DNA from 4 places in the Candidatus Nitrotoga arctica genome. Region 4 is predicted to be linked to each of the others. Evidence: predicted binding sites of a transcription regulator. Region 4 holds the regulator's gene; each other region holds the start of a gene.

Region 1 (7,972 bases), 1.1 Mb from region 4:
TTGTCGAGGAAAAGCGGGGCAGCCAATTGATTGGGTGTTCCGGCTTTGGCTCGTCGCGACTGCAATAGTCGTAAAAACCGCATTCAAAGGGCGTGCCGCAATGGTCGCCAGTTCCAATAGCAGGCTCTGAAGGCTCGGCGGCGATACTTTGCGCTTGGGCAATCCAGCCTTTGACTTCATCGGTTCGAGAGAACGCCTCGGCTGTGAGATCATTTTCTTTTAGCAGCCCTTGGTAATCCTCATTTCCTGGATAGATCCATGAGCTATCAATATGCGCCAAGGCAATGGCCTCCAGTGGAACGCCCGCTGACTGAGCCACAAACGCCTGCACTGTCACGTCATCGCGGTGATAGTCTTTCACGCTGGTAGAGGATTTTACTTCGATCATGCGCCAGACCTGCTTGCCATCCTTTTGTTCCGGCAGCATTACATCGGCGAAGGCCAGTGCGCCAGCAGAAGAGAAGCCTGCCTCAAAGATTGGTTGTGCTGAATGAAGTTATTCCGCACTACGCTCAAACGCACGGTTGAATCCTTCGTTTTGCAAGTTGATCAGGACACCACGCCCCTCGGGGTCATAAATGCGCTGGGCAATATCGCCAACCTAAAAACCGACCTGAAAACTTGCCTGGGTTGCGGCCGAATCTTCGCGCAAGTCCGGACGATGAACTTCCAGCTACAAACGTTTGGGACACTGGCGGAGGGCCATGAGTTTCGACTTCGAGAATGCGCGCATGATTTGTGTGTTGGGAGGGTGAAGAATAAATGCCATTATTGTTCGGTATGCGTCATTTTGTGTCGTGTCAGAATTGCTCTTTCTTGGCCACAAATTGATGTAGGGCTTGATGCCGTGCAGCTGGCGTGCAGTGGGTCAACGTATCGGCCAGGGGTTTTACGCTTTGCGTGATAAGGGCAGCATCAGGCCGGTGCAATACCCGCTCATTTGCTGTGCGCAACGCTGTACATAAAGTCCTTCGTAAGTTATCGGAAGGGATAGTGCAGATCAAAATGGTGAAATGCGCACTGGAGAATTGATCCACCTCCATAACCACTTGGCACTGTGGCGCACTCGCGACCTTTCACGCATTCAAGGGCGAGACTGCACTGGTCGACCAAAGAGATCGGCCAGTCGCTTCGAGATAGGTGAGGTAAGCCCGCAGGTCAAATTCTAGCTGGTGATAATCAGGCTCCATATGCCGGCATAGTTGATAGAAGGCTTTGTTGTGCTCGCGTTCCTTGATATGTGCAAGTTCGTGAACAACGATCATGCGCAAAAATTCAAGCGGCATTTCCTTGAACAATTCCGCTATGCGAATCTCACGCTTGGCCCTAAGTTTTGTGCCCTGTACTCGCGAGATGTTGGTGTGCGTGCCGAGTGCGTGCTGAATGACATGCAGTTTGCCGTTAAATGCTACCTTGCTGAGCTGCCCGGCATTGCGCAGATACAGGTCTTTGACTTCCAGCACATAGTCATAGAGCGCCTTATCAGAGCGCACAGTGTGTGCATGCGGATACTTCTGCAGCAACATGTTGGTCAGTAGATCTTGTTCGATAAGTCGTTGCACTTGCTCTGTCAGTGCTATAGGGTAGCCAGCCAGGTAATTTGACGTAGATTTCGCGCGCATAGCGGCATGTCACGATATTGCAGATGGAGAGATTTTAGCGATAATGCATCTGTCTTTTTAACTGCATCAGACAGCGTGTTTTTTCACCCACGCGACATAGTGGTCCATCCAGTTCTGGAGGAATTTCTTGCTGGCTGGACCGATGTCGCCGCCCTCGTCAAATAATCCATCTTTTACATGGATAAATGCTTCCGGCAGACCAAGCGTTGGCATGTTCAGAGTCGCGAGAACGTTACGTAAATGTTGTTGTGCCATCGCCGTGCCGGCGGGCCCGGGAGAAGCGCCCAACACGCCAGCGGGTTTGCCCGTCCAAGCGCTTTGGCCATAGGGACGGGAGGCGTGGTCGATTGCGTTCTTGAGTACTCCGGAGATAGAGCGATTGTATTCGGGTGTAACAAACAGAACGCCCTGCGCCGCCGCAATTTCGCCTTTTAGCTGCTTGACGGGCTCGGCCTGGTTCGCGTCGTCGTCCTGGTTGTAAAGTGGCAAGTCGCCGATTTGCAATTCTTTGAATGCGAACTCTGATGGCGCCAATTTTACAATGGCGTGAGCGAGCTTGCGGTTGAATGAATCCTTACGAAGGCTGCCAACGATAACGGCAATTTGGTATTGGTTCATGATGATTCCTTTTAAACGTTACCGATGAACTTAAAACGTCTGGATCCCAATCAGCACAACTACAATGCCTTGAATTTTTCGACGCGATCGTTGGCTTTTTCATTTTTGTTTAGGAAGATCTCCACCATGGAACGCATCGGCCAGAAATGCCATGCCCTCATCCCACGAAGCCTTGTCTGCTGCAGCGTTATAGGCCATCGGCAGTTTGAACTCTTGACCATATTTATCTGCATCTGGATTAGTGAAGCTGTGCTGGACGCCGGGATAGGTTACCGCTTTATAAGTCACGCCGGCCTTCTCCATCTCCTGCCTGAAAGCGGCGACCTGCGTGGCGGGAATCATCGGGTCGTCTTCCCCAGTGAAGGACGCGATTCGAGCTTTGACCTTGCCAGCCTCTGCCGGAGTTTCTGTTCCCAGACCACCGTGGAAACTCATCACCGCCTTAAGAGGCTCGCCGATGCGCGCCATGTGCAATACTACCGAACCGCCAAAACAATAGCCGATGGCTGCGATGCGGTTAGAGTCCACCGTCTTTTCCTTGCTGATCAGGCGGTATGCACTATCGAATCGAGCTTTGGCAAGTTCAGTGTTCTTTGCCACCTCACTGGCAAACTTGCCCGCATCGTCCGGGTGATGCGCTTGTTTTCCGTCGCCATACATATCAACTGCCAGCGCAGTGTAGCCGCGCTCCGCCAACATACGAGCGCGCTTGCGCGCATATTCGTTGTGTCCCCACCATTCATGCACTACCAGAATACCCGGGCGCTTGCCTTTTATAGCATCGTCGTAGGCAATATAACCCTTGAGATTGGTACCATTGGCGCTATAGGTTACTTCCTTACCTTGAACGGTAGCGTAAGACGCAGAAATTGCAAACATCAGGCCCACGAATAACAGAAATTTATTCATAATTCTCCCCTAAAAATTAGTTAGTTCAATTTTGTTATTGAACCTCAAAATGAAACACGTCTGGCAGTGTGAATATAACAATCACGCGGGAGCTAAAGCGATCTTACTTTATGAAAGGGTATTATTCGATCAAGTGGTTCATGATTGCGTAACGTACTGCTTCAGCATTGTTCTTCAGTTTCATTTTTTCCAGTAAACGTGCGCGATAAACGCTGACGGTCTTGGCACTGAGCGATAGAGCTTCCGCCATTTCGCTTAGACTCTTGCCTGATGCCATCAGGCATAGCGTTTGGTATTCGCGGTTGGATAGGGTTTGGTGCAGGAGTTCCTGATATCCTTGTGACAGGCCATTAGCTAATTCTTCCGCCAGTTCGTTGCTAATATATTTCTTACCGCAGGCTACTTGGCGTATGGCGGTCACCAGTTGCGTCGGGGCGCTTTGTTTGCTGAGATAGCCTGCTGCTCCGGCCTTCAGAGAACGCAATGCATATTGGTTTTCCTCGTGCATGCTTAATATTAGCACCGGTAATTGCGGCTTATTGAGCTTGAGTTGTTTGAGTACATCAATGCCATGTTTATCAGGCATGCTGATGTCCAGCAACACTAAATCGTAAATGTTTTCTTGCGCCATTTTAATGGCTTGCATGCCATTTTCAGCTTCTCCAGTTACGCGTATATCCTCGGTGTCATTCAGGATCTGCTTCATGCCTTTGCGGATCAGTGCATGATCATCCACTACTAATATATTAATCATGGTTGATTTTAATAGTGTTTACCACAACATTTTTTGCTGGGGCTGTGGCAAACAAAAGCCGCCAATGGCTGCTGGCTCGGGTTGATGCGGGATGCATGCCTTAATTGTGGTTCCTGAGCCGGGCGTGCCGCTGATATGCACATTGCCGCCGAAATAGGCGACTCGTTCCTTAATGCCGCGCAGGCCAAAAGAGCGTGGTTTGATGCGGTCGGATTCGGTAAAGCCGAGGCCATTGTCGCTAACGATCATTTCGACGCGGGTAGCTTGATTGTGCAGCTCTATTGTTACATTGCTGGCTTGTGCGTGTTTCATGATATTGGTGAGCGTTTCTTGCAGGATGCGGAACAGCGCGATGGCGATATCCGGACCTAGAGTGATATCTTCATCTGGGTGGTTGAATACGCAAGAAATGCCAGTACGTTGTTCGAATTCGTCCACTTCAATTTCCATTGCTGCGATGATTCCGAAGCAGTCCAACGTGCTTGGACGCAGGGAATGAGAGATATCGTTGGCGGCGGCGGTACACTTATCAACCAGGTTTTCAACATCTTTAATTTTTGCAATCAGTTCAGGTGCTTCTCTACTCAGGCGTCCACCCAGCCAAGCGATGTTGAGTTTAATGGCGGTAAGAGTACTTCCCAAGTCGTCATGCACCTCGCGCGCAATGTTAAGTCGCTCCTGTTCACGTACGAGCTGGATGTGAGAAGACAGTTCACGCAATTGTTCCTGCGAATATTTTATTTCAATTTCCGCCTGCTTGCTTTGGCTGATGTTGGACATAATGCCTTCCCACTGAATTTCGTCATGCAATGTTCTTCGAGGGCTGCAGCGTAGATTGATCCATTTAATCTCGCCTTCTGGCAATATCACGATACGTCCTTCCCAGTTCCAGAAGGAAAGATTATCTGCTGAAGTGCGCATGGATTGCTCATATGAGATGCGGTCATCCGGGTGCAGAATATTCATGAATAAGTGAGGATATTTTTCTAAATCCTGCGGGTTCAAGTCAAGAAGAGCTTTGCTACCGTCACTGATATAAGGGAATGATATTTCGCCGTCATGTTTTAGCAATACTTGATAGGCCATACCTGGCAAGTTGGTAATGAAGGCTTGCAGACGCGCTTGATTCTCTTGTAAGGCGATTTGCGCCTGCCGGTGTTCGTAACGAATACGTGCCTCGCGTAAATTATGCGCTATTGAGGGAGCGAGCCTATTTAAGCTGCCCTTAAAAATGTAATCGTTTGCACCGGATTGCATGGTATGAATGATGGTTTCTTCATGTAGGTCATGCGACAGGAAGAGAAAAGGAAGATTCACTCCTGTCGATTGCATTAGCTGGAGCGCGGCAAGTCCACAAAACCCGGATTGGTCATAGCTACACAGCACCACATCCCACTCATCTTCAATTAAGGCAGCTTGCATGGTGGACGCATTATCTACTCGTCGATGTCCAACCTCATAACCGCTCTGTTGTAGTTTTGCGAGCGTGCGTTGAGCATCCTCTAGTGAGGTTTCCACTAATAAGACCCGAAGTTTATTGGCAACCATATTTTATTTGTATTTCATAAGGTTGAAATTAATTTGTAATAATCCAGAAACCAGGTTTTCAGGATAGTGTAGGAGTTATTATCGCTGAACATAAATTAACTAATTTTGCGGGAATCCCAAATATTACTGATGCAGGATTGTAGGGCTAAATTTAAATTTAACAGTTTAAATCTCTATAAAAATTTTTTCCGATCAGCCCCTTTTAAAAGCTAAATCATTTGGCTAATCCGAGAATATGTGATTATTAGCTATGCCACCCTTTCAAGCAAATATCGGCAAGGTATTAAGTTTGTAGTTATGGGAGAAGCATGCTGTCCATAGTCGTATAGAAATAAATAATTAATATTTATCAATTGACTATGACATTAAGTACGTAATATGAAATATATTTCAAAAAAAATTAAAGTCTTGTCATTGTTTGTCGATAATAAAAATGTAAGCTTGAATTTGTCCCCTTGCAGATTCAGGTAAACATGGAATCCTCCGCTTACAACCTAATACGGGTAAGTGGAGGCTTGTCTGTCCGTGTAGGAAAATTTCTTACAAAGAGATCGGAAGTCTTCTGATTTCTTTCTGTTCGTTCGTATAGCAATATTCAACCGTCGAAAAAGACAGTGTTGTTAACTTGCAAGGGGACGAATCATGAATATAGATCAACTTCATCTAGAAATTAAAGACGCCAATCTTTCTTATATGCTGCTCGCACGGCAGATGATTCAGGACGATAAGGAGGCAGCTATTTTTCGTCTTGGAATTAGCCAAGAAATGGCTGAACTCATCGCCGGGTTAAGCTCAGCACAATTACTCAAAATGGCGGCCTCCAATATGTTGTTGTGTCGCTTTCGCTTTGATGAAAAACTCCTACTCAATATGATCACCGATTACAACAAGGACAGGATGATGTCACAAGCGCACACCACTATCCTGATGACCGGGCAGCCTTTGGAGGCTTTAGCTGCTTGATTTAAAATAAATTATTGGTGGAGGAGTATCATGCGAAACAAGAGTGTGGTCACTGAAGCTTACCAAATCCAGATTGCCGTGGATTTAATCAAGCTAGGAGCACGTCTGCAATTACTGCAGGAAGAAACCGTTTTAAGTCGTGAACGTTTGCTTAAGTTGTACAAGGAGGTAAAGGGTGTTTCGCCGTCAAAGGGTATGTTGCCCTACTCAACTGACTGGTTCATGAGTTGGTCGCCTAACATTCATTCTTCGCTGTTTATGGATATCCATCAGTTTCTGCTTAGGCATACCAGCTTAACGGGCGTCGAGGCACTAATTAAAAGTTATTTATTGTATCTTGAGCAAATCAATGTTAGCGGCGATGAGCCGGTATTGAGTGTTACACGTGCTTGGTTTTTAGTACGGTTCTTTGATGCACAGATGCTGCAACTGACAGGTTGCACCGAATGTGGTGGACATTTCATAGCGCATGCCAATGGACTCTATTCTGACTATGTGTGTGGCATCTGTCGTCCACCCTCCCGTGCCGGAAAAACAAAAAGGAACGCTGCAATATCAAGTTTGTTGGCATTAAGCGTGGCGAATTAAAGTTTTACTATCGGGTGTCGTTACCGTCACAAAAGGCTATGTGGAATAATCATGATGATGTTTACGCTATCCAATTGTGTGAATGCACGAAATAATATCGATTTATCCAACTTTTTTTCGAGGTTTTTACATAAGCCGATACTACACTGCTACAAAAGATCGCTTTGTGCGCAATTCAAGGGAGCTGGGCCATGTTGGTAATTGTCGGATATGTAGTAATTTTAATTTCTGTGTTCGGGGGCTATGCATTAGCGGGCGGGCATTTGGCTGCCTTGCTTCAGCCAATCGAGTTATTGATGATAGCAGGTGCTGGTTCGGGTGCCTTTTTAGTGGGAAATAGCAGCAAAGCAATCAAGGCCACTTTGAAAGCATTGCCTAGTATATTTAAGGGGGCTAAATATACTAAAAGCCACTACATGGAATTAATGGCCCTGCTCTATGAGCTGCTTGGCAAAATTCGTAAGGAAGGATTGATGGCCATTGAAAACGATATTGAGAATACAAATGAGAGTCCTCTCTTTGCTAAATATCCAAAAGTAATGGCGGATCATCATGTAATTGAATTTATGGCAGATTACCTACGAATCATGTTGGGCGGCAACCTGAATGCGATGGAAATTGAGAATCTGATGGATGTAGAAATAGAAACCCATCACCATGAGGCAATGGTACCGTCGCATGTTCTGGCCAAGTTTGGTGACGCCTTGCCAGCTTTCGGTATAGTTGCGGCGGTTATGGGAGTTGTGCACACCATGGGGTCTGTCGGAATACCACCCGCCGAATTGGGCGTGCTGATCGGTGCAGCATTAGTAGGCACCTTTTTGGGCATCCTGCTAGCTTATGGTTTTGTCGGCCCCTTGGCGACGTTGCTGGAGCAAAAAGCAGAGGAGTCGAGCAAAATGTTCCAGACAGTCAAGGTTACATTGCTGGCCAATCTAAATGGCTATGCTCCGGCGATGGCGGTAGAGTT
Region 2 (7,972 bases), 1.4 Mb from region 4:
GGGAGTGCCGTTGGCGCGGCTCTTGGTCAGTTCATTTAACACGCGCGTCCGGTCTTCTGGATGAATCTGGGTGAGATGTATTCCTGGAGTTTCCAGCCATTGTTCCGAGGAAAAATCCAGCACCTTGATTTGTGGGCTAATGTAAAGAACTCGATTGTCTTCGTCTAGCGCGGCGATATAGGTGATTGCCGGGATTTGCTCTACCAGGTTGCGGTATTTGGCCTCGGCTTGGAGCAGCTTATCTTCCGTCAGTTTCTTTTCCGTCAGCATCTGCCGCTCGCGCACCACGCGCTGGATGACGGTGGGTAACAATTCGAGATATTGCCGGTCCACATCCTTGACCAAGTAATCCCGTGCGCCACGCCTCATGGCCTCCACCGCGACTGCGGCGCTGTCAGCGCCGGTCAGCATCATCACGGGAACCGGAATCTCTCCTATGTCGTCGGCCAGCTCAGTCAAAAACTCTAAACCATTCATGTCCGGCATGTGATAGTCAAGCAAAATACAGTCCGGCTTTTGCGCATGAGCGAACTGCAGCCCCTCTCGTCCGGTTTCGGCTTCTGTTAGCACATATTCGTAATCCGGGCATTGTGCTAGAGCGCGGCGACAGGCTAAACGGTCCACCATGTCATCATCAACTATCAGTATGCGAATATGAGATTTTTTCATCGTAAAATCAGCACCTTGTTAGCCTAAAAATATACCCTGTGGTCTGAGCACATCAGGGCATCTCACTGATGGTCCAATAGGTATCGATCGAACGCATCACTTCCACAAATTGAAGGTAATCCACGGGTTTTGCCATATAGCCGGCCACGCCCAGGTTAAAACTGTTCACCTTGTCCTGTTGCTCTTCAGACGTAGTCAACACAACCACCGGGATGCCTTTTAACTGGTCATCATGCTTCAATACCTGCAAAAACTCGATGCCGTTCATGATAGGCATATTCAGGTCAAGCAAGATAATGCATGGTTTCTCGTTGTTAGAATCGCTCAAATAATTCAGAGCATCTTCGCCGTTTTCTTGCTGTATCAACGGATTCGTTACGTGAATATCTTTTAACGCGCGGATAACTGTCATGGTGTCCACTTGATCATCTTCCACCAGAAGAATGGGTTTGTTGGTAATTCTCATGCTTTTCTTTTTCCTTAATTTGAACTTGCTGTTGTTACACTTTTGGGTAGCGTGAAGAAAAACGTGCTTCCCTCCCCGACTTTAGACTCCAACCATATCTTACCACCATACATTTCCACAATTTTTTTCACCAGGGAAAGGCCGACGCCAGTACCCTCCACCCTGTCCCGCGGCGCCAAAGTCTGGAACAGCTGGAAGATTCGTTCAAAGTGCCGCAGCTCAATTCCTGACCCATTGTCGGCGATGATAAATTTCCACTGCTTATCCTCTGAGCTACAGGCGATGCGAATTTCGCCCTGTGGTTTGTCCATGTATTTGATGGCATTGGAGAGCAAGTTCTGAAATACCTGCTCGATGCGGGTCGGTTCTGCCATGACGGTCGGCAAAGTATTATCAATACTGACCACAATATTGGCCGGTGGCGAAAGAAGGTCAAGCACCTCCCGCACTAGCTGGTCGAGGTCCACCGCAATCACCTTCTCCTTCACCTGGCCTACCCGCGAGTATTGCAAAATTCCATTAATCAGATTATCCATGCGGTATACCCTTTTAATAAGCAGACGCATATGTTCTTTACCCTCTTCATCAAACTTGTCCGAGTAATCATGGGAAAGCCAACCTGCCAATGCGCTGATGGCTCGCAACGGCGCCTTAAGATCATGAGACACCACATAAGCAAAGCTTTTTAATTCTTCATGGGTGCTTTCAAGTTCGTGGATTAGACGCGCCCTCTGTTCCTCAGCCTGCTTACGCGCGCTAATGTCGCGTAAGGATCCGGTGAATATATGGCGTTCACCCTGGCGCGTTTCGATCACTGCCAGCTCCATGGGGAAGGTTGTTCCGTCCTTGCGCAGCCCCACCACCTCGCGGCTGATACCAATGATGTTTTTCTCTCGGGTCTGCAGGTAGCGGGCAAGATAACCATCGTGCGCCTCGCGGTAGGGAGCAGGCATGAGCATGGAAACATTTTTGTCGACTACCTCGGCCTCGGTGTAACCGAATATGCGCTCGGCGGCGGAGTTGAAAGTTCCAATCACACCATATTCGTTAATTGTAATGATGCCCTCAATCAGGTTATTCAGCATGGCGCGGACATGCGTTTCGCTGTCGCGCAACTGACCGACGGTCTTCACCAGACTATCGTTCATTTCTTTCAGTGCTTGCAGCAGCTGGCCGATTTCATCCGCCGATCGAACTTCGATTTGCTGCGTAAAATCGCCTGCGGCAACGCTACGAGCAATCTCCACTGCTTTCTCCAGCGGCCTGAAAACAACTCGGGTGACCGCGACGCTGATCAATACGACCAGTGCCAGTACAAAAATTATCAAGGCGATGAAAATATTGCGAATGGTCGCGTAGCGGTTTTGTTGGTATCTATACTCCTGTTTTGTAATATCTAATTGAAGATCAATCAGCGCGCTAATATCTTCCTTAACTAAGTCATAGAGGGGACGTACCTTCTCCACAACAATTTGATTCGCTTCTTTGATTTCGTGGGTACGCAAAGCGGCTACTGCTGGTATTAGACCCTCAGTGATGAATTTTTTGCGGTCCTGGGAGAATTTATCAGCCAGCTTTTCCTCCTCTGGAGTCAGATACGTCGCCAAGTACTCTTCCCAAGTCTTGTTAATCTCTTTGACGTTTTTTTCGAATGTTGCAGTGTTGTTGTCAATGACCTCAGGTGTGGGTGTCACCAAAGCAACCGCGATGGAGAGACGGCTTTGCTGCAAGAGCGATTCAATATGCCCCAATTGGCCAAGCGGAATAACGCGATCCTCATAAACGGTTTTCAGACCGTCGTTAGCTTTGCTCATACCCAACAATCCCAGCATTTCGATTCCTAGCAGAAAGACTACCAAGAAAGAAAGAATGAAAATCAAGCGTGTTTTGATGGTCAAATTTTTAAACATGTGAACCTGCGTTAATAATTACGGCACTGAATAATAGTGCTTTATTGCAATAAACGATGCCCTATAAAACTTCTGTCACTGGTTTTTAGGGCTGGTAATATCAATCAGCCCGCGCGCATGATTAGGACTCAGCCAACGCTTTCTTCCTATAATTTCTTCCCGCTCTACCCGGCCTTATTTTGTTCAAGGTACCTAATTTTGTAGTACCGCTCCGTTTCTGGGAGGAAAGAAAAATTCACGTGGGTTACTCACAAAGCGAGCCCCCAGCATCTGAAACAATTCGCCAATACGATTGAAACGTACTTGGCGCGCCTTCATCGCGACATAAAGAGCCAAGCCAAAACTCACCGCAAGATTGACTATCCCGATCAGCGCGATGCCTAACAGAGAAATTGCTACTAGCTGCCAACTCACCATAAAATCAAGCGCAACCAACGCAAAAGCAAAGTTGGCTGACGAAAATGTGACGTGACGCACATCAATGAAAGGAAGACCGAGCATAAAGCCAATCATCCCCATGCTACCGAGCATGATACCGAACGTAAAATTCCCCATTAACGCACCAAGATTGTCGCAGATATAAGCTGCAAAGCGGTCAAGTCGGTGCTCTCCTAATAATTTCCGCAACCAGTGCAATTGTTTTAAACGAGCAGGAATTCGAGTGTAAGCACACTTATTGTCGTAATAACCAGAGATCAACCCGGCAAAGAAAAGACACACACCAGCAATCGCGGCGTGAACCAAAGCCAAGCTATAGAAGGGATTGATATCATGCAATGTATGCCAGGCTTTCTCCTCCGACATCACCGGTGCGCCAGCCATGTAGCTTAACAACGCAATTAGCATGCCGGTTGGAATCGCGAGTATCACATTGCCAAAAATTGAAACGATCTGGGTGCGCCACACAATAGCGATGAGTTGCACTACCCCATCAAGCGGCGCTTTACCTTTACAGTTCAATGCAGCATTCTGATCAACCGTAGCCGCAATCATCGCCGCAGTCATTGCTGGTTGTTTGGTGGCAACCGTAAAATGCATGACGTGTATCAGCAAAAAGCCAAAGGCATAGTTCATGCTGAAGAAAAAAGCTTGGGTAAAAGGCGCTAACATCATCTTGCTAATCCCGATCTTGATCAGCGCCATAAATCCGATTATAAAACCCGCTCCCATGGATGAGCGCAGCATATTAAAATACTCGCCTGGCGTCGCGGCAGCATAATGTTCACCGGTTTTCCCTGCATTCTCTGTAACCTGCAAAGCCACCAAATCGGTGACGCGAGTAAATACATCACGCACGCTGTACTTGCGATTCTCCTCACGCACCAATTCACGCAGCAAAGCCAAACTGCGCATCGTGGTTTCGTTCGGGTTGAGCAATACCAGCAAAGTTTGCAGCCGCTTGATCATCTGATTCACGCGCTGCAAATGGTATGTAAGGCTGATGCTCGCGCCATTTTGTAAAGCTTGCTTGCGCACCTTTACCAGCACCTCTTCGCATTGCTGCAGCAACACCGGGATATGCTTGTCGTCAGGTAGAGCAGGATCTCCGCTGAGATGAGCATGGTAGGCCCGGTAATAATCGCAGACCTCTACGTTCTGCGCTAAAAACGGAGATTCGAAGCGTTCAATATCCGGATAATTACGCACCAGTTCATGTTCAAGTCCCGTGGATGCAATGCGATAGGACAGCATCTGAACTGCATCCAGCATTTCCTCCTGAATTTTTGCCCATCCGGGATGAGAGGGCTCCGCATCAAAATCAATACATTTCAATAATTCAATCCATACTTCATCAGGAATCTGATCGACCCATAGATAATCAGTATGCTTATGGAACACGAGCCCGAACATATCCTTCAGGTAATCATCACGTGTTTCCTGCGGTAGTAAACGAAAGATGAAACGATTCCAGACTGTAGTAAAAAAACCTTCATTAGATAATATGCCGATATCGGCATAGAGATGGCTGTGGCGACGCTTCTCAAATAGTGCCAATACATAGCTCCGCAGTGCGGCAACATATTCTGGGTGCATCCTCAACAAAGTGATCAAAGCGCGCAAATTTGTCGTAGCCACCTCCCCGACATTTGGATTCTTCGGCCGAATGCTATCGACCAGTTCAATCAACAGGGTTGAATCAGTCTCCTCGGGAGTTGCATGTATTTTTTTGAGTACAGATTCCATTCATTTTGGTCCAGGTAAAGGTAGGTAGATCGGTGAGCAGGTTTCATATTTGCAATGTCTAAGCGACGGAGCGTTGAAATCAATATTGCATCCACCCAATAAGGTTTGGCTACAACCAACGCAAGAATGATAGAAACCCCGACAGCGTCTTGTTCTCCACAAGCGATGTTTCGATGGGAGGTCAAATACATTGAGGATTAAATGATGGGAAGATGTACAGTTATTTTGAATAACTGCAGATTCGTCAAATAGTTTTCTTTCTTAATTTAATCTATTGCACACTTGTTGCTGCCAGCCAATGAAACGGTCTAACTAAAGACTGGATTCGTGTGAAGTAATATTAGTTGGATCAAGGCATAGATCCGCGCCTTGGTCCAACTACCGCCTTATGCGACGCGGGTTCCTGCGTTTTCTGAATAAGCCGTCCGCAATCACTGTCCAGGCCTGGTCCGGTTTCAATAAGAGGGATCAGAGCGAGTAACGGATTAATCACACCAAGCAATACCGCACCCAAGCCGCGCTCAGCAAGTTTGACCTTGTCCAGTTGCACCGCAGGCTTGGCTAAAGTCCCGCGTATATGAATAGGGCCGCGAAATGACACCAAGCTTACATCTTTTGGTTGCGGGTTTAACGTCAAATCCAGCGTCTCTTTGCCAAAATCGATAGTACCAGTGCCACCGATATTAGTGTCCACCGTATCGAGAACCAGCGCATTGGCCGCCATCACGCCATTCTTGACGCTAAAATCGGCGACGCCGCAACGGATGCGCGTGGGCTGATCACCCTTCACCTTGAATCTAAGCCATTCCCACAAATCTAGACCAATTATTTCAATCATCTCGTTACTGATCTCACCCCCTGCAATGACGAGACCGAGCTTGCCATTTGAGGTTGCCAGCATATGCGCTACCGAGTTGCCCTTCCCAGTTATATCGAATGCGCCATTGATCTCGCCGATGCTTGCTTTGGACAAATCGACCGTCGGCAATAACTTACCCAGCAAAAGTTTTTTTGCTTGAACTTTAACATGTGCCCGGATCGGATCTTCTTTACCATCGAGCGAAACCACGGCGACAAGATTACCGCCAGCCAAGCCAAAGTTAAGCGGATTAAGCGTCAGCACGGAATCTCGCAGTTTCAGATGAACTACCAGATCTTCGATAGGCAGCGCCTTGGCGCGATGGATGGACTTTGCGCGCAGTTTTACGTCCGCATCCATGGTGCTCCAACGGTCAGTTTTGAACGGCTCGGCAGGCAACACGCGAGTATTGACTGAGATTGCTACCCGCTGGTCAGACGACGAAGCAGGAGCCTTTATGGCTTTTGCGGCACTCCCCTGTTTGGCGCCAATCAGTGGGCCTAAATCCGCCAGATAGAGTACCTTGGAAACCAGTTCACCTTGCATGAATGGGCGTTTACCGCCGGTATCGACTTGCAGCGTACCGGCAATGTCACTCTTGCCTGTCTTGCCTGCAAAATTTTCATAACGCCATTTGTGTTCGCTGTGCATCAGGTGACCCTTGGTCGAATAGGGGGGAGTTTCTGGAAGCGCGACACCAATCAATGGAAAAAGATCTGCGAGACTATCGCCACGCAAAACGAGATTCAAATCGATCGCAGAAATTTTGGTCAAACCGGTAATTGTTCCATCGGCCTGCGCGGCAGTATTTCCTATTGTGGCATCGATCTTCAATGGATAGGGCATTGCTTCATCACGCAGGGCTAACACCGACCCGCCCGTACCATGCACCGCGAGTAGAAGGCCTTGGAACTTCCCCTTGGCACTGAAAACAATGCCCGTTTTAGCCGTGCCATCTTTTCGCTCACCTTGCGTCGAAATTTCTGCCTGGATACTGATTTTTTTCACGGGGTCGTCGTACGCGAATCGCCCGTGATCAAGTAGTATATGGTCAATATGGATGCGCGAATCCTCATTCTTCTGATCATGGTCAAGCAACCAGTTCTTCCGACCGTCTGCGCTCTGCTCCAGGAAAACTATTGGACGCTCAAGACGCACTTCGGGCAACACCACGTTTTTCCTGAGCAACTCTGACAAATCAATGGTGAATTCGACGCCATCAACTGCAACCATTTGTTTTTCCTTGGCCCATGGCGGATTGGCAAACGTAATGCGTTCAGCGCGAAACGATGGTCGTGGCCAAGCAAGATGAGCGGACAAATCGCCATTGATTACCAATTGACGACCCGTCTTTTCCGTAGCCATACGCTCTATCGGCCCACGCAACCAATTCCAATTGAAAAACGCAATAATCAGAACGATCAACAGGGTTATCCCGAGCAAAAAGCCGCCAACCCATTTCAACAAACGGCGCAACACCATGAAAGACTGTCCATTGGATTTCATCAGGCACCTCTATAAAAACATTACATTTTTAAAAAACTCCAAAAAAATATTTGATCAAATACTTTGGTACGGGTGAAGTCTGGCGCTCACATTAATCAAAGCTGCACTGTTTTATGCGCGAACATTACCTAACCGTACCTCAACAGTGTGGGACTCACCATCGTTAACCAGAGCAATGACCAAATCGAGCTGTGCGACACCGTCGATGGTCACACCTGGGGCATTATTTGTTTCGTCAATCTGAACGATAGTGATGTGATAATCCGTCTCTCGATAACGGTAATTCACCGTGAACGTCTTCCAGTCCGCAGGAAGACAGGGTGCGAAACGCAGCTTGTCAACCTCCAGCGTTAAGCCCAAGAGTGTTTCCAGGATCAA
Region 3 (7,972 bases), 130 kb from region 4:
GCTGGCCATGATGATGGCAATCACGGTAAGTTACCGCGAACATTTCATGCGGTATTTCTTATATTTGAATTATCAGACACAACTATAGCTCAAACAAAGTTTGCTACACTACATACCTCATGCATAAGTATGGAGATACATAATGTTCAATACAAAATTCTTCGATGAAATTTCCGACAAATTAAGCAAAGCAGTGGCTAACAGCCCGGCAAAAGATGTTGAGAAAAATGCCCGCGCTTTGCTGGCGCAAGGGTTTACCAAACTGGATCTTGTGACGCGTGAAGAATTCGATGTACAAACCCAACTGTTATCACACACAATCGAAAAATTGACGGCACTGGAAGCTCGAGTCGTCGCCCTTGAAGCACAACGCAACCCGTAGATAAATGAGCCTCGCGGTTTTATATAGCCGCGCCCTTTCCGGCATGGATGCTGCGCTGGTCACGGTCGAGGTGCATCTGGCCAACGGCCTACCCAGCTTTACCATTGTCGGCCTGCCTGAAACCGAAGTGAAAGAAAGTAAGGATCGCGTCCGTGCAGCCTTACTGACTTGCCAATTTGAATTTCCTAGTCGCCGCATCACTGTTAATCTCGCGCCGGCCGACCTACCCAAGGAAAGCGGACGTTTTGATTTACCCATCGCGCTAGGCATTCTCGCCGCATCCGGGCAGATACCCTCAAACCACCTTGCCGAATATGAATTTGCCGGTGAACTGGCGCTTACCGGCGAACTACGACCGATACGCGGGGCGCTTGCAATGACCTATCACGCAGCATCCAACGGGCGGGCATTTATTCTTCCCGAAATAAATGCTGTCGAAGCGGCGCTGGTAGAAGATGCAGCAGTCTATCCAGCACAATCCTTGTTGCAGGTGGCGGCACATTTATCTGGTCGCGCTGCACTCACCCGTCAAGTTGCCAGTGCACAGCCTGTTATGCCGGACTATCCAGACATGTGTGAAGTGAAGGGTCAAGGGCAGGCCAAGCGCGCGCTTGAGATTGCCGCCGCTGGCGGCCATAGCGTGTTGATGTGCGGTCCGCCTGGTACCGGGAAATCAATGCTGGCAGCGCGTTTCCCCGGCATCCTGCCGCAAATGACTGAAGCTGAAGCATTGGAAAGTGCGGCCATGCAATCGTTAGGCGGCATGTTTGATGTTAGCCGCTGGAAAACGAGACCGTACCGATCACCGCACCACACCGCATCCGCGGTAGCTATGGTCGGCGGCGGCAGCAATCCGCGTCCTGGTGAAATTTCTATCGCAATGCACGGCGTGCTGTTCCTTGATGAATTGCCGGAATTTGAGCGCCATGTACTGGAAGTGCTACGCGAACCGCTGGAGAGTGGACGCATCACCATCTCGCGCGCTGCGCGCCGCGCAGATTTCCGCGCGCAATTTCAGTTACTTGCTGCAATGAACCCTTGCCCGTGTGGCTATTTTGGCCATTACAACGGCAAATGCCGTTGCACCCCCGATCAAATTGCACGCTATCGCGGCAAAATTTCTGGTCCGCTATTAGATCGCATAGACATTCAGATCGAAGTTCCCGCGGTGCCACAAGAAACTCTGCTCAAACAGGCTGATGGAGAATCAAATAGTGATATTCAAGCGCGTGTAAACGTAGCGCGACAACGCGCATTAACCCGCCAGAACAAACCGAACGCACAGCTTACGGTAAGCGAGATTGACGTTCTCTGTGCGCCCGATGCACAAGGTGCCGCACTATTGCAGCAAGCCATCAGTCACCTGAATTTGTCTGCACGCGCTTATCACCGCGTGCTCAAAGTGGCGCGCACTATTGCCGATCTGGCAGGCAACGAAAACATCCTTGCTTCTCACATCGCCGAGGCTGTACAGTATCGCAGGATGGGCAGGCAAGGATAATTTAACAGTAACAATTTCATACCTCTAACCTTATTTCCGGCCGGTATAATCGCCATTAATGAGAGGTAATTAATTTCCATAGTGCAATTCCGGCACTTAATTTCTATGCAAGGTTGCTACCGCAAAATGATGTTTGCTTGACACGGTATCTGTACAATCCATACCATCGCGGGTTTTATTAATTACCACCGTTTTTAATTGTCATTATTAGGGGTTTGTTGTGTCGTTTGAAGCTATAAAACAATCTCTTGCCTCAGATATGTCCGTTGTGGACAGAATTATACGTACCCGTTTACATTCAGATGTAGCACTGGTCAACCAAATGAGCGAGTACATTATCAATAATGGCGGCAAACGGCTACGCCCAGCCTTAGTGGTGTTATCCGCCAAAGCATTAGGTTACACGGGAGAGTATCATCACTGCTTGGCAGCGGTAGTGGAATTTATTCATACCGCCACGTTGCTACACGACGATGTGGTGGATGAATCCGAGCTACGCCGTGGGCACGCAACTGCCAGCGCCTTATTTGGTAATGCAGCCAGTGTACTGGTTGGCGATTTTTTATATTCGCGCGCTTTTCAAATGATGGTGGAAGTAAATAACATGCGTGTGATGCAAACGTTGGCAGATGCTACTAACACTATTGCAGAAGGCGAAGTGTTGCAATTATTGAGCTGTCATGACGCGAGCGTAGATGCAGCCAGTTATTTACGCGTAATCTATTGCAAAACAGCCAAACTATTCGAGGCGGCGATGCGTCTGGGCGCTATCTTGGTGCAGGTTGACAGCGCCAGCGAAGAAGCTGTGGCGAAGTATGGCATGCACTTGGGAACAGCATTCCAATTGGTGGACGATATGCTGGACTATTCTGGGGACGAGCAAACAACCGGCAAAAACTTAGGCGATGACCTATCTGAAGGCAAACCCACATTACCGCTTATTTATGCCATGCAGCATGGTGATGCCCGCCAAGCTGCAATGATAAAGCGAGCCATCGAGCAAGGTAACATCGAAGGTTTTACCGAAGTATTGCAGGTGATAAAACAAACCGGCGCCTTAGAATATACCCGGCAGCAGGCAAAAAAAGAATCCGATGCGGCATGCGCGGCACTGTCCATCCTGCCCGATACGGCTTACAAACAATCTCTACTACAATTAGCTAATTTTGCCGCCACACGGCAATTTTAATTAGGCTGAATCTTGGGTAAATCATCCCCACAGATCTGAAGCCTGCCAGTGACAGCCCCCAAAAAAATTTGACGAAATTGCAAGAATCGCTTGCCAGCTTCAAAAGCGAAGCCTTGAGCTATCGTTCATTCAATAATCAATAAGCTTGATGCACGGTCATCACGCGAATTTATAAAGCATTCACAGTGAATTACAGCGGAAATCAGCTGCTAATCCTAGCTTAGCCGCCCGCTACATACCCTACAATGGGCACCATCCGATGATCATCAACAATGTTTATGAGGTTTTTTGTTTTAACTCTGCTCTCGCACACTAAAATGAGCATTTTCTCGACTTCGTAAAGAGAACTGTAAGAAAGCAAATTTTCGACTATTTAATTTTTAATTAAAGTTATGCCTAATCACACCTCTTCCCAAATCGCGCGATTAACCCTAAGTACCCTGGCGGCTCGCAAGATCGCTCCAACGCCGGATAATTATACGCGCCTGTATCAGGAAATTAGTGGCAACCACGATGCCAATAGTACGGTCCAAATTTTGACATCAGAGGCGCAGCTTCCTCAAAAATCAATCGACGACCAATTGAAACTGGCATGGCCAAATTTGATTCGTGACCTGCTCACACAAATGGAAGCTTCGCACAAAGGCATCACTATTTCACGCAAAAAACAAAGCGTTGTAACCGTTCTAAATAGATTCAATAATGACTCCAATGCCCTGTTCACAAAATTACAGAGCCTAATAGTTTCCTGGAAAGAAACAACTTCGTCTAATCCTCGCGAATTAATCCCGACAAAACTTGAATCGGAAGCAGAAGATAACATTTTGCCACCTGACACCGTAAATGTTAATAACATTATTCACAGCAGCCATCCTGACGTGGCTATTGATACGACAATAGATATTGAACTGGTAGAACAACTGCGCGAGTTGCTGGCGCAGTCTCTTGAAAGCATAAACAACGAAGATCCCGATTTGAAGAGTGAAATTCAGGTACTGGCCCAACAGACACGCGCCACCGGCGATTATGGTCAAGCCATTAAGCTGAATAAGCAACTACGCAAGCTCTGGATAAAGCTGGAATTACGCGACAACGATAATTTCAACATTCAGGAAGGATTGATGCGTCTATTTCGCCTGTTGGTGGAAAACGTCGGCGAACTGGTGACCGAAGACAAGTGGCTGCACGACCAGATTCTTAACCTACAGGAAATCATCGAGAATCCCATCAGTAAACACACAATCGCCACTGCGGAACGCAACCTGCGCAGCACGATCATTAAGCAAGGCTTGCTAAGACAAAACATGATCGATGCCAAGATCACGCTTAAAAGTCTGATGACCACCTTCATCGATCGCCTGAGCGAAATGACCGACAGCACTAGTGCATATCACACTAAAATTGAAGGTTATAGCCTGGAAATCGGACAAGCAGATAACTTAACTGAATTAAGCCACATCCTGGGCGACATCATGCAAGACACGCGCATCATTCAGGCTATCTCAATGCGCTCACATGAAGAGCTGGTTAGCACACGAAAACAGGCGCACATTGCCGAAGAACGTGTCAAACAACTGGAGCAAGAACTCGAACAAGTAAGCGAATTAGTACGCGAGGACCAACTTACTGGGGCACTCAACCGACGCGGGCTCGATGATGTACTGGATCGCGAAATAAAACGCGCAGACCGCCAGCAAACGCCAGTCAGCATTGCGCTGCTCGACATTGATAATTTTAAGCAACTTAACGACTCCTTGGGTCACCAGACCGGCGACCAAGCACTAGTGCATTTAATCCAGGTAATTAAAAATGCCCTCCGCCCGACCGATGAAGTAGCACGTTATGGCGGCGAAGAATTCCTGATTATCCTGATAGATACTAGCCTGGAAGAGGCAATGGCCACCATAATCCGCCTGCAGCGCGAGCTCACTAAAAATCTTTTTCTACATAACAATAACCGACAGCTGATTACCTTTAGCGCCGGGGTTGCACTACATACTAGTGGCGAAGACCCTGAATCAACAATCGGACGGGCAGATAAAGCCATGTACAACGCCAAACGAGCCGGTAAAAATCGTGTATTTGCGGCCGATTGACGGGAAGAGTGTGATTCAGATTTAGTGGTTCCATTATGCGATTTTTGTAAATTATACTACAATAAACATAGTGTTATGAATTAGCAAGAATTCCTGTCAGCGACCAATTGTAATGAGATCTTCTACGCCTCAGACAAAAAAATAAGCATGTACTAAAGTTTTCTCAGCCCTTTCCGTTAACTGTACTAACCGAGGTTGATGAGCCTGAAAAATCTGGCCAGCCAAAGTAAATGGCAATCATGCCGTACAACAAACACAGTTAAAGGAGCATTAAAATGCCTTCATTCATTAATACCAACATTTCATCCCTGAATGCACAACGCAACCTGAACACATCGCAAAGCATGCTGCAAACCTCCTTGCAACGTTTGTCTTCCGGCTTACGCATCAACGGCGCCAAAGACGACGCAGCGGGACTAGCGATTTCGAACCGTATGACTTCACAAATCAACGGTAACACCCAAGCCGCACGTAACGCCAACGATGGCATCTCCTTGGCGCAAACAGCTGAAGGCGATTTGTCACAGATCGGTGCCAACTTACAACGGATGCGTGACTTGGCGGTTCAATCGGCCAATGGCACCAATTCCGTGTCTGACCGTGCCGCACTGAATAGCGAAATGCAATCGCTAGGTGCTGAAATCGACCGTGTTGCACAAAACTCCTCATTCAACGGCGTGAAGCTGTTGGATGGTACGTTCACTGCACAGAACTTCCAAGTCGGCGCAGGTGGAACTGCCAACGACCAAATCTCGATCAACACGATTTCCAGCGCACGTACCACACAACTGGGCAGCGCTGGAGCAACAACTGCGGCCACACGAACCGGAGCAGCCACAACAGCCGCGCTTGTTGCTGGTGATGTAACGCTGAATGGTTTCCAGGTAGGCGCGTCAAATATCGGTTCATTGCCCGGCCAGAGTGCCGCCAGTGCCTATTCCATCGCATCAGCCATCAATGCCATTTCCTCTCAGTCAGGTGTCACTGCAACAGCGAATGCAACCACTCTCACTGGCGCTGCAGCATCGGTATTTGCTGGCGTTACTGCCGCCAACAGTTTCAGTGTAAACGGCATCGCAGTAGGCGCGATTGCTGGCGGTGCTACGGCCGCAGGTCAAGGTGCCAACGTTGCGGCAGCCATCAACTCGGTTTCCGACCAATCCGGGGTGACAGCCACAGCAAATGCGTCCACTGGAGTGGTTAGTCTATCAGCTGTGGATGGACGTGACATCAGTCTGCTAGCACTAGGTACTACCAATGCTGCTACTGCTTTAACGACCTTTGGTTTGGTAACCGGTGACGTTGCAGGCCCAGTTGCCGCTGTAACGACTCACGGTACAATCACGCTGAACAGCACCAATGCAGCGGGCATCGTGCAGGGCGGCGGCGCAGCAGCACGCGCCGGACTTACAGCCGGCGGACTCGTCACAGCAGCCACTACCGTCTCCTCGGTCTCCTCCATATCGGCATTGGACATTTCAACCGCAGCAGGTGCGACTGCAGCACTATCCGCTCTTGACGGTGCATTAGTCTCAATAAACAGCTCACGCGCTTCACTCGGTGCTTTTCAAAACCGTTTCGCATCGGTGGTAACCAGTCTGCAAACCTCTACAGAAAATTTGACTGCATCACGCAGCCGCATCGTGGATACCGACTTTGCTGCCGAAACTGCTTCATTATCCCGCAACCAGATCTTGCAACAAGCCGGTACAGCGATGTTGGCGCAGGCGAACCAGATCCCGAACGGAGTAATGGCGCTGTTGAGATAAGTTAGTTAGCTACATAAACCTAGCCGAAGCGATTCGGCTAGGTTTTTAAGAGAAGGAGAAGCAAAATGCTCATCCCAAACATAAGCAACACGACTCAGGCTCAACAGCCTGCTAGTCTCACAAATGACAGGCTCGCCAGTAATGGCGAGCCTGGTGTGGTTGTTTCCAGGCCTGGTGTAGCCTCAGAGTTGCCTGAAATTGCGGCGCAACAAATCGCCAAACAGCAGACCTCCGCAACAGAATTGAAGAGTGCGGTAGACAACATCAATCAAATGTTGCAGCAGGCTAACAAGGACGTTGAGTTCAGCGTAGACGACAGCACCAAGAAATCTATAATTAAAGTGGTTGATTCGACAACCGGCGATCTGATTCGTCAATTCCCTTCTGAAGAAGGACTGTCACTTACTCGCGCAATAGACCGCATTCAAAATGGTTTATTGTTGACACAGAAGGCCTAGGAGAAATTCAGAATGGTGACTACCACCGCATCTGCAACGACTGGCACAAGCATCGACGTCAACAGCATCGTCAGTCAGTTGATGACGGTGGAACAACAACCCATTACCAAACTGAATGTCAAAGAAGCCAGCTATCAGGCCAAACTTTCCGCCTTTGGGACAATCAAAAGTGCCTTGGCAACCTTCCAAACTGCCTTGCAAGGGCTAAGTAATGCCAGCAAATTTCAAGCGGTCAATGCTACCCCTTCCGACGCCACCATTTTTTCCGCTACTGCCGCCAGCACTGCAATAGCGGGCTCTTATTCTTTGGATGTGACTAGCCTAGCCCAGGCACAAAAGTTGGTTGCCTCCGGGCAAACGAGCAGCACCGCTGCGATCGGCGCAGGTGCTACAACTACAGTGACGTTCGATTTTGGTTCCATCAGCGGTGGTACCTTCAGTGCCGTCACCGGAGTTTATACCGGCGCAGCGTTTACCAGCAATGGCAACGCTACCAAGAGCATCACCATAGACAGCACTAATAATTCGCTGCAAGGTATCCGTGATGCTATCAATGCTGGCAAGATGGGCGTAACAG
Region 4 (7,972 bases):
TCTTCCAGCAATTTCAAGCCATGGAATTGACTGACAGAAAAATAGGCCGTGTAAGGAACCCCTGAAAACAAATACATAAACAGGTTCATCGGCGCCACGATGGATGAGTGATCGAATAACTGACGAAACAAAGGGAGACGGACCTTACCCCGAAAATGGACGATAAAAATTGATATCACATAAATCGAGATCACTGCCCATTTCATAACAACTCCTCCATTTACTGCTACTCAAAGAGATATTTTATCTTCATCGCCAACTAAGTTTGGCATTATTTTTAAAATTATATACTTATGATATTCACTCTTTGTCTGCTTCTTTCGACAAAGAAAAGAGATCCCAAACAGCTATGAACATTGCAGCAATCACCGGACCGATGATAAAACCGTTCAGGCCAAAAAGAGCCATGCCGCCAAGCGTTGAAATAAGTACTACGTAGTCTGGCATTTGTGTGTCCTTACCAACGAGCACAGGCCGAAGAATATTATCAATCAGTCCGATCACAAGCACGCCAAATGCGATCAGGATCACGCCGCTCCAGATTTCACCTGTAACGAGAAAATATATTGCGACCGGTGCCCATATTAATGCCGCACCAATTGCAGGCAATAACGAAAGAAACGCCATCAGGACGCCCCATAACAGCGGTCCCTGAATACCAAGAATCCAAAAGATTAAACCACCTGATGCACCTTGCATCGCGGCCACAGCGATGTTGCCTTTTACCGTCGCACGAATGACCGTGATGAACTTGCTGAGCAAATGGCGCTTGTGCTCCATACTTAATGGAATTGCTTGCTTGATCCGTCCGGACAAACCGGAACCTTCACGTAGCAGAAAGAACAGCAAATACAGCATGATTCCAAAACTGATGATGAACTCAAAAGTATTTTGACCGATAGTGAAAGCCTGAGTCGCAATGAATTTGCTGCCTTCCATCACGCCGGTAGATATCTTGTCTTGCAATGCGGAGATGTTTCCAAATCCGAAACGATCTAGTAGATCGACCATCCATCGCGGCAAGGCGTTAATGATCTGTTGAAAATACGTGCCGAAATGTAGCTCTCCCGACTGGAGTTTTTGGTAAAGGCTGACTCCCTCTTGCACTAGTGAAGCGGTGATGAACGTCAGCGGGAGAATTACTATAACCAAACAAAGTACCAGAGTGGCGAGCGCAGTCAGATTCTGCCTGCCGCGCGTTACAACGAGCAAACGACGATAGAGTGGTGTAAACAGTATGGCAAGGACGCTACCCCAAAAAACTGCCCCGAAAAATGGCCATACGATCCAGCCGAATGCAATGGAAACGATAGTTAACAGAAGTAAAAATGCTTTTTTCTGAAATTCTGAGGAATTCATATGTAATTTTGGAGACCAAGTGAATGGTATTCATTGTTTTGGAGTCTCAATGTTACCTGAACTTAGTATTGAAGGTAGATCAAGAATATATCGACAAACTATGCCAGATTTATTCTTGGCAATTTTTAGAATGTAACCACTGCCCCCAATAAATTAATATGCCTCTAAACCATTTTCAGTTTAACCTGAGCCTGCGTCAGGCAAGCGTTGAGGAGGTGTAATGACAATTCTGCTCTCCACGCACGCCGATTGAATCGATAACAGAACTTATTGAGATACTCTTGCAGATACTTGGACGATACCCCGTGATAGGTTCCCAGCAGAAACGCCTTGAGGTTGCCGATGGCGATATGCACCCAGGGCAGCCATTCTCCGGCTTTGTCGGGCGGGGTCACCCGTGCGGTATGGTGCTGGGTCTTGCCGATCTCCACCAACGAAGCCAGCGCATCATTGCGCACTATTGATCCGGCACGAATTATTCATGAAGCCGCGTAGGCGACTTTTGGGTCGCGGAAATAACGGCGCACGCGTTCGGGGTTTTGCTCAAGCATGGTCATGTGATCAGTCGCAGCAGCTCTGAGTTTTGCCTTGGTGCGCACTGGCACCTTTGAAGTGATGACGTGCTTGAGATCTGCATTCAGTCTTTCTTCGGGGTTGAGTTCAGGGCTGTAGCTGGGCAAGTAGAACAACTCGATTTTCTGTGCGTTCTCGGCAGCCCAAGCCTTTACAGGTTTGCTGTGATGAACTCTCAAGTTGTCCAGTATCAGAAACACCTTGCGGTCTGTATCCTTGATGAGCGCCTCCAGAAATTCAATGAGCTTGTCGGAGTTAAATGCCTCATCAATAATCATCCAGCGCGTTTTACCCTGATTGGTTACCGTCGCAATCATCGATAGCTTGTGGCGCGTGCCGCCTACTGCGAACGTCACAGGTGTCTTGCCCACCGGCGCATAGCTCCTGCCTCTGACATCCGTGTTGACTAGCGCCGTCTCGTCGCCCCAGTGAATTTCCGCACCTTCGGCTTTTGCTCTGGTTTCAATGGCCGGATACTGTTCAACAAGCCAAGCCTGGACGGCTTCAGGCCGCTGCTCGTATGCTTTTTTAATGGGTTTTTGTGGTGTAAAACCCCAACGTGCCAAGTGGTTGCCTACTGCCCGAATAGACAGCTTGATACCGTGCGCCAGCTCAATGTGCTGGCGCACAGCGGGCCTGCTCCATAGCGCAAAATCCATCTTGAGTTGTTCGGGGCGTCTGTCGCAGATGGTTTGTTGAATCGCCAGCTCTTGGCTAACCGTCAAGCGACGTCCACTGCCAGGTTTTTTACCCCGAACGCCGGGCTTGAGTGCCCCCGAACCTTCAGCCTTATACAACCGCAGCGCCGTATTGACTGCCGTCCAGCTCAGTCCCGTTTGCACCACGATCTCCATCACCGCCACACCTTTGCGGTGCATACGAATGACTTGCTTGCGTCGTTCATGCAGTACTTCTCGCGACTGCTTGCGGGCATCTTCTTTTTCCATACTCCATAGACATCGAAAACCAATAAAAATTCATTTATAAATCGTGCCGGGTCTATAGTTGGCCAGGCGGGAGGTGGTGTTGCACAAACTTCGCCACCGACTTCTTTGTGACAGCGGAGACCTTTTGCATGGCGATATAACCGGCACGCTGACCCCGGTTCTCAACCGCCACCAGCACCGGAGATTTTCCTTCAGCGCCGCGCCCTCGCTTTCCACTACGTCGGCCACCTACCAGAGCATTGTCAATCTCGATCAGATCTTGCAGCCGATAGAGGCTATCGCGATGCCCCATGGCAATACGTATCTTGCGCAGCATCCGGCGGGCGGTGATCCAAGATATACCGATTTGTTTGGAAAGCCGCATGGCGGAGATACCGCCCTTGTCCGATGCACTCAGATAGATTGCCCAGAACCACTTGGTCAGGGAAAAGTTGGTGGAGTGAAACAGCGTCCCAGCCGTGAGCGAGGCTTGGTAATGACATTGGGAGCATTCGTAACTGTGGCGCGTGGGGTGATGGCATAGCCATGATCATGTCCACATCGCGGACAACGGAATCTTTCCGACCAACGTTGTTGCGCCAGCGCTTGAGCGCAGGTTTCTTCCGTTCCGTACCGTTTCTGCCAGTCCAGCAGGTTCACTTCCGTCGTATTCATGAGTCAACTCCTTATCTCTTTGATTATGAAGGGTTGGTCAAGTAGAACTGAAAATGGTTCAGAAGCATATAAATTAATGACTCTCAATGAATTAGGGACGCATGAATTTTAGATGCCTAGAATGCACAAAATTATCAAATATTTAATAATGTAACCGTCTAACTCCCTGACGCTCCGCCAAAGTTGAGGTTGACCTGGTTGCCGTGAACGGGGTTTCGTGCATCGGGAAAAAGCCAGGAAAGAAATCTGATTAAGAAGTGTTAGGTGGACATGACTTTAGTTCAGACGATCATCTAATGCAAAAAAGAGCGGGCCTTTGATCGTAAGAATGACCGTTATAAAAAGTTGGTGTGTTAGTGAGTAGGATCCAACGCCTAACATGAGGATCGTAAACCAACTTGCATGATTCGCTTTTTTTGCTTTAATAGTTGATTAAAGCATCTAAATCCCGGCCTTCGCGGGAATGACGAATCATACTATTTGATGGCTGAGTCTTTAGGCGCTGGCGCTGTTCGCTCAAATGAAGGTGATAATATCGTCACCGTAATTCGGCGATTTCGCGCGCGTCCTTCTGCCGTATCATTGGATGTGACTGGATAGTTGGCGGCGGAGCCTATCGCTTTCAGGTATCGTGGCGTTAACCCATGTCCGATAAATAAGCGCACTACGCTACTGGCACGTGCCGAAGATAATTCCCAATTGGATGGAAACTGCTGAGTGTTAATGGGGATGTTATCGGTATGTCCTTCGACCTCAATGGCCAGATCGACCTGCTCCAGCACCTTCGCCACTTCAGCCAGAGTATTTATTGCACTACCTTGCAATACCGCATCGCCCTGATTGAATAGCGCGCTAGCATTGATTTCCACCGCTACACCGCGATTAGTCTGCATTACACTGACCTGGCCATTTTTAACCAATGCGCTCATAACTTGATTGATTTTTTTGGCGATGTCCTGCATGGCTTCCTGCTGTTGCTCGGCTAGCTTGGCGTTCCTCCTGTCCACTAGGGATTTCAGCAATAAGTCTTGCTCGCTGGTTGGAACAATTGCTTCGGATTTGACTATCTGTTTACCAAAGGCGGAAGTCAATGAGGCACTGAACATTTGATATTTACTCTCATTAACCGAAGAAATTGCATACATCACCACAAAGAAGGCAAATAACAGTGTGATGAAGTCGGCGTATGAGATCAGCCAGCGATCATGGTTGTCATGTTCTTTATGTCTCACCCGACGTGCCATGGCTTAAGGAATAAATCCCTGCAATTTGCTTTCGATGAAACGTGAACTCTCACCACTGGCGATGGCTGTCAGTCCATCTACCAATATTTCACGCATTACTACCTGTTGCAGGATTAACATTTTCAATTTATTGGCCATAGGCAAAAAAACCAGATTCGCAAGTCCCACACCGTAAATGGTAGAAATAAACGCAACGGCAATACCTGCCCCCAGTTTTGACGGTTCGCTAAGACTCTGCATGACGTGTATCAATCCAAGCACAGCGCCTAGAATGCCGATAGTCGGCGCATAACCTGCTGCTGATTCCCATATACGTGCAGACTGGAATCGCAATTGTTCATACGCATGATTATCGACCTCCAGTACTTCTCGAATTTTTTCCGCACTGTTGCCATCCACTAGCAGTTGAAGTCCTTTTTTCACAAATAAATCGCTGCTTCTGGCAATGTGTGGTTCCAGAATAAGTATGCCGTCCTTGCGTGCCTGTTTGCTCCAAGCGGTAATCTGATAGATCAATTTTTGCGGGGATAACTTGGGTGTAACGAACACCCAACGACCCATTTTGATCCCAGCTAAAAAAACATTTAGTGGGCTTTGTAGCATCACGGCGCCCAGCGTACCGCCGAACACGATGAGAAAAGCCGCGCCCTGAAAAAGAATGGATAGCTCACCGCCTTCAAGTAATTGTCCGCCTAAGATACCGCCCAGGCCAAGCAAAAGACCGGCTAAGCTAAGCTTGTCCATTAATGGCCTTTCAACGAACTGCGCAAACGCGCTACCGCTTGGCTGTGCAACTGGCACACCCGCGATTCGCTTACGCCCATCACCTCACCGATTTCGCGCAAGTTCATATCCTGCTCATAATGCATGCCCATCAATAGGCGCTCACGCTCCGGCAAATTTCCGATGGCCTTAATCAATGCACCGCGAAAACGTTCATCTTGCAATACTTCGAGCGGATTGGCATCGCTATCAAAATCATAACGCTCAAAGAAATCCTCTTCACCTTCGCTGTGAAAATCCTCGTAATAAACTAATTGCGCGCCACGCGACGTGAATAACATATGCTGATACTCGGTCAAGGGCATGCCCAACTCCTGAGCAAGTTCCGTTTCGCTCGGTGGTTTGCCCAGACGTTGTTGTAGTTTGCTGATTGCCGCTTCAATTCGGCGCATATCACGGCGCAAGCTGCGCGGCATCCAATCGGCTTGGCGCAATTCGTCCAGCATCGAACCGCGGATGCGCTGCGAGGCATAAGTTTCAAACTGCGCGCCCCGCAACTCGTCATAGCGCCCCGCTGCCTCCAAAAGCCCCATCATGCCAGCCTGTATAAGGTCATCTACTACTATGCTGCTGGGCAATCGCACCATCAAATGATGCGCAATACGTTTTACTAGCGGCGCATATTCTTTGATGCACTGTTCCTTGTCGCTTAATCCGCTTGCTGTGTACATAATATTTATTATGGAGATTTACATTGATTATGGAAGGTGTAACTGTAGCAACCATCATTCCCGTTTCGATAAGCTCAATACAGCTGGCTTTGGTGAAACGAAAATCAAAAATTTAAAATGCTTTATTAAAGTTTACGAGGCCCTGTCTTTGTGGAAATGACTGGGTTCAGTAAAACAAGGCGTAATTTGAAATTCTAGCGCCATATCTGTAAATTAAATTAAAATTTATTGATAAAATTTCCTAATCGATGACATATCAAAACGTTGTTTGATTTATAGAGATATCCATAATGTATGTATTAATAATTTGCGTGTGTCCTAATTCAGGGTACTTACCTGCCGAATCAATCGCTGCATAATGCTGGGCAGACCTTCTCCTGACCCCTCCCTCTCCGTAGCGGGCAGCAACATCAGGTTGCGTCCCAGCTCGCCAAATGCCAGCGCAGACCGTGCAGTTGGGAATACATCAAGAACGGGGCGGCATAATTGTGTCGCACGTTTGAGCTTATCATCAAACGGAATATAACCTAGATATTCCACGCATACCTGCAAATGTTGGCGTGCCACTTGTGCCACGTTACCAAATATAAGACGTGCCGCTTGTTCATTACATGCTTTGTTAACAATAATCCCAAAGTTCTGGCGTCCATCCTGCATGGCCATGCGCTTGATTAAGGCATAACTTTCAGTAATAGCAGAGGGAGTGGAGTTCAGTACGAGCAGTAGCGGCTGATTGGGTGCCAGGCTACCAGTAATATCCGGCTCCCTATATGTTGTTGCATCCACCAGTACAACATCAACATCACAGGACGCTTCCGCCAAACTTTCCAGCAAATGCTCACGTTTTTGTGTACACAATGTTGGCAACGCTTGAATGGCACGTGCTACAGGTAGTATGCGTATATTCTGTGGACCATCATGCAGCATAATATCGCGCATCGTCTTTCCGTGTTGTACAGCGTGCAACAAATCATGATGTGGCTTAAGCGCAAGCATATTACTTACATTGTCGTGTGACGGACTTTCGTCCAGTATGAGCACCTCTTTGCCGGCGTGCGCCAAGGCCGTAGCCAGATTCACCACTACACTGGTCGCTCCGAAGCCAGCGCGGGCAGCGGCCACCGTGATCACACGCGTGGAAGCACGAACCAACAGACGGCGCAATCCCTCTGCTTGATCAGTTACGCGTTCAAGTTGCATATTCCTCCCGCATTACAGGTGCCGCACCCACCCCCGCCATCAGCGCAGGGAATTCCAGTTCATGCAAAGCGAATGGAGTTGCTTTAGCAGATTGTTTGAAGGCACGATGCAACAGATATTCCATGTTCACTTCGTGCAAGTCTTCCGGCACGCGTTGTCCATTGGCGATGTAGTGCAATGTCAATTTGTGGCGCATTGCTACATCCAGCACCGTACCGAAGGTTACTGCTTCGTCCAGTTTCGTGGGGATGCAACCAATGACCCCTGCACCGCTATACATGCACACCACATCATTTAGGGTGTCACCGCTACTGGTGGCATTAAGCAACAACAGTCGTTGCACTCCAGTAGCATTGAACATCTCGGCTTGTGCTGCCATGCGACTATCGTGCTGCCCCATACCGATGGTATCAATCAGCACCAAATGTTTTTGTTTCAGGCTGGACAAGGTGAGACGTAAATCCTCGGTGTCGCGTACAGTATGCACTGTCACACCAAGTATTTTGCCATAAATGCGCAATTGTTCATGCGCACCAATTCG

Evidence for each region. Region 4 encodes FliA, which starts transcription of late flagellar genes. Its sites were predicted from a motif close to CTAAAGTTNNCNNAAANNNTGCCGATANNA; they were not measured.
Region 1: the regulator FliA is predicted to act here: its motif matches at 5,852-5,881, upstream of flhD (flagellar transcriptional regulator FlhD).
Region 2: the regulator FliA is predicted to act here: its motif matches at 3,061-3,090, upstream of MKZ32_RS12845 (Tar ligand binding domain-containing protein).
Region 3: the regulator FliA is predicted to act here: its motif matches at 5,321-5,350, upstream of MKZ32_RS15435 (flagellin N-terminal helical domain-containing protein).

Annotation. Positions count from the first base shown of each region.
Region 1 covers NZ_OU912926.1:2,447,973-2,455,944, reverse strand. Annotated here, with positions in the region: gene MKZ32_RS11250 (hypothetical protein) at 1-427, opposite strand, end outside; gene MKZ32_RS11245 (hypothetical protein) at 491-904, shown strand; gene MKZ32_RS11240 (YgjP-like metallopeptidase domain-containing protein) at 1,077-1,622, opposite strand; gene MKZ32_RS11235 (NADPH-dependent FMN reductase) at 1,689-2,240, opposite strand; gene MKZ32_RS11230 (dienelactone hydrolase family protein) at 2,340-3,149, opposite strand; gene MKZ32_RS11225 (response regulator) at 3,271-3,903, opposite strand; gene MKZ32_RS11220 (hybrid sensor histidine kinase/response regulator) at 3,922-5,451, opposite strand; gene flhD (flagellar transcriptional regulator FlhD) at 6,094-6,414, shown strand; gene flhC (flagellar transcriptional regulator FlhC) at 6,445-7,002, shown strand; gene motA (flagellar motor stator protein MotA) at 7,194-7,972, shown strand, end outside.
Region 2 covers NZ_OU912926.1:2,800,563-2,808,534, forward strand. Annotated here, with positions in the region: gene MKZ32_RS12835 (response regulator) at 1-669, opposite strand, end outside; gene MKZ32_RS12840 (response regulator) at 722-1,135, opposite strand; gene MKZ32_RS12845 (Tar ligand binding domain-containing protein) at 1,150-3,045, opposite strand; gene MKZ32_RS12850 (site-specific recombinase) at 3,238-5,229, opposite strand; gene MKZ32_RS12855 (AsmA family protein) at 5,579-7,594, opposite strand; gene MKZ32_RS12860 (GH36-type glycosyl hydrolase domain-containing protein) at 7,706-7,972, opposite strand, start outside.
Region 3 covers NZ_OU912926.1:1,516,971-1,524,942, reverse strand. Annotated here, with positions in the region: gene MKZ32_RS06800 (accessory factor UbiK family protein) at 143-382, shown strand; gene MKZ32_RS06795 (YifB family Mg chelatase-like AAA ATPase) at 387-1,883, shown strand; gene ispB (octaprenyl diphosphate synthase) at 2,104-3,072, shown strand; gene MKZ32_RS06785 (GGDEF domain-containing protein) at 3,465-5,168, shown strand; gene MKZ32_RS15435 (flagellin N-terminal helical domain-containing protein) at 5,444-6,937, shown strand; gene MKZ32_RS06770 (flagellar protein FlaG) at 7,003-7,395, shown strand; gene fliD (flagellar filament capping protein FliD) at 7,408-7,972, shown strand, end outside.
Region 4 covers NZ_OU912926.1:1,384,586-1,392,557, forward strand. Annotated here, with positions in the region: gene lpxO (lipid A hydroxylase LpxO) at 1-206, opposite strand, end outside; gene MKZ32_RS06220 (AI-2E family transporter) at 301-1,359, opposite strand; partial or broken gene MKZ32_RS06225 (transposase) at 1,524-1,826, opposite strand; gene MKZ32_RS06230 (IS630 family transposase) at 1,839-2,879, opposite strand; partial or broken gene MKZ32_RS06235 (IS1595 family transposase) at 2,950-3,533, opposite strand; gene motD (flagellar motor protein MotD) at 4,010-4,765, opposite strand; gene MKZ32_RS06245 (flagellar motor protein) at 4,781-5,521, opposite strand; gene MKZ32_RS06250 (RNA polymerase sigma factor FliA) at 5,521-6,231, opposite strand; gene MKZ32_RS06255 (MinD/ParA family ATP-binding protein) at 6,550-7,431, opposite strand; gene flhF (flagellar biosynthesis GTPase FlhF) at 7,421-7,972, opposite strand, start outside.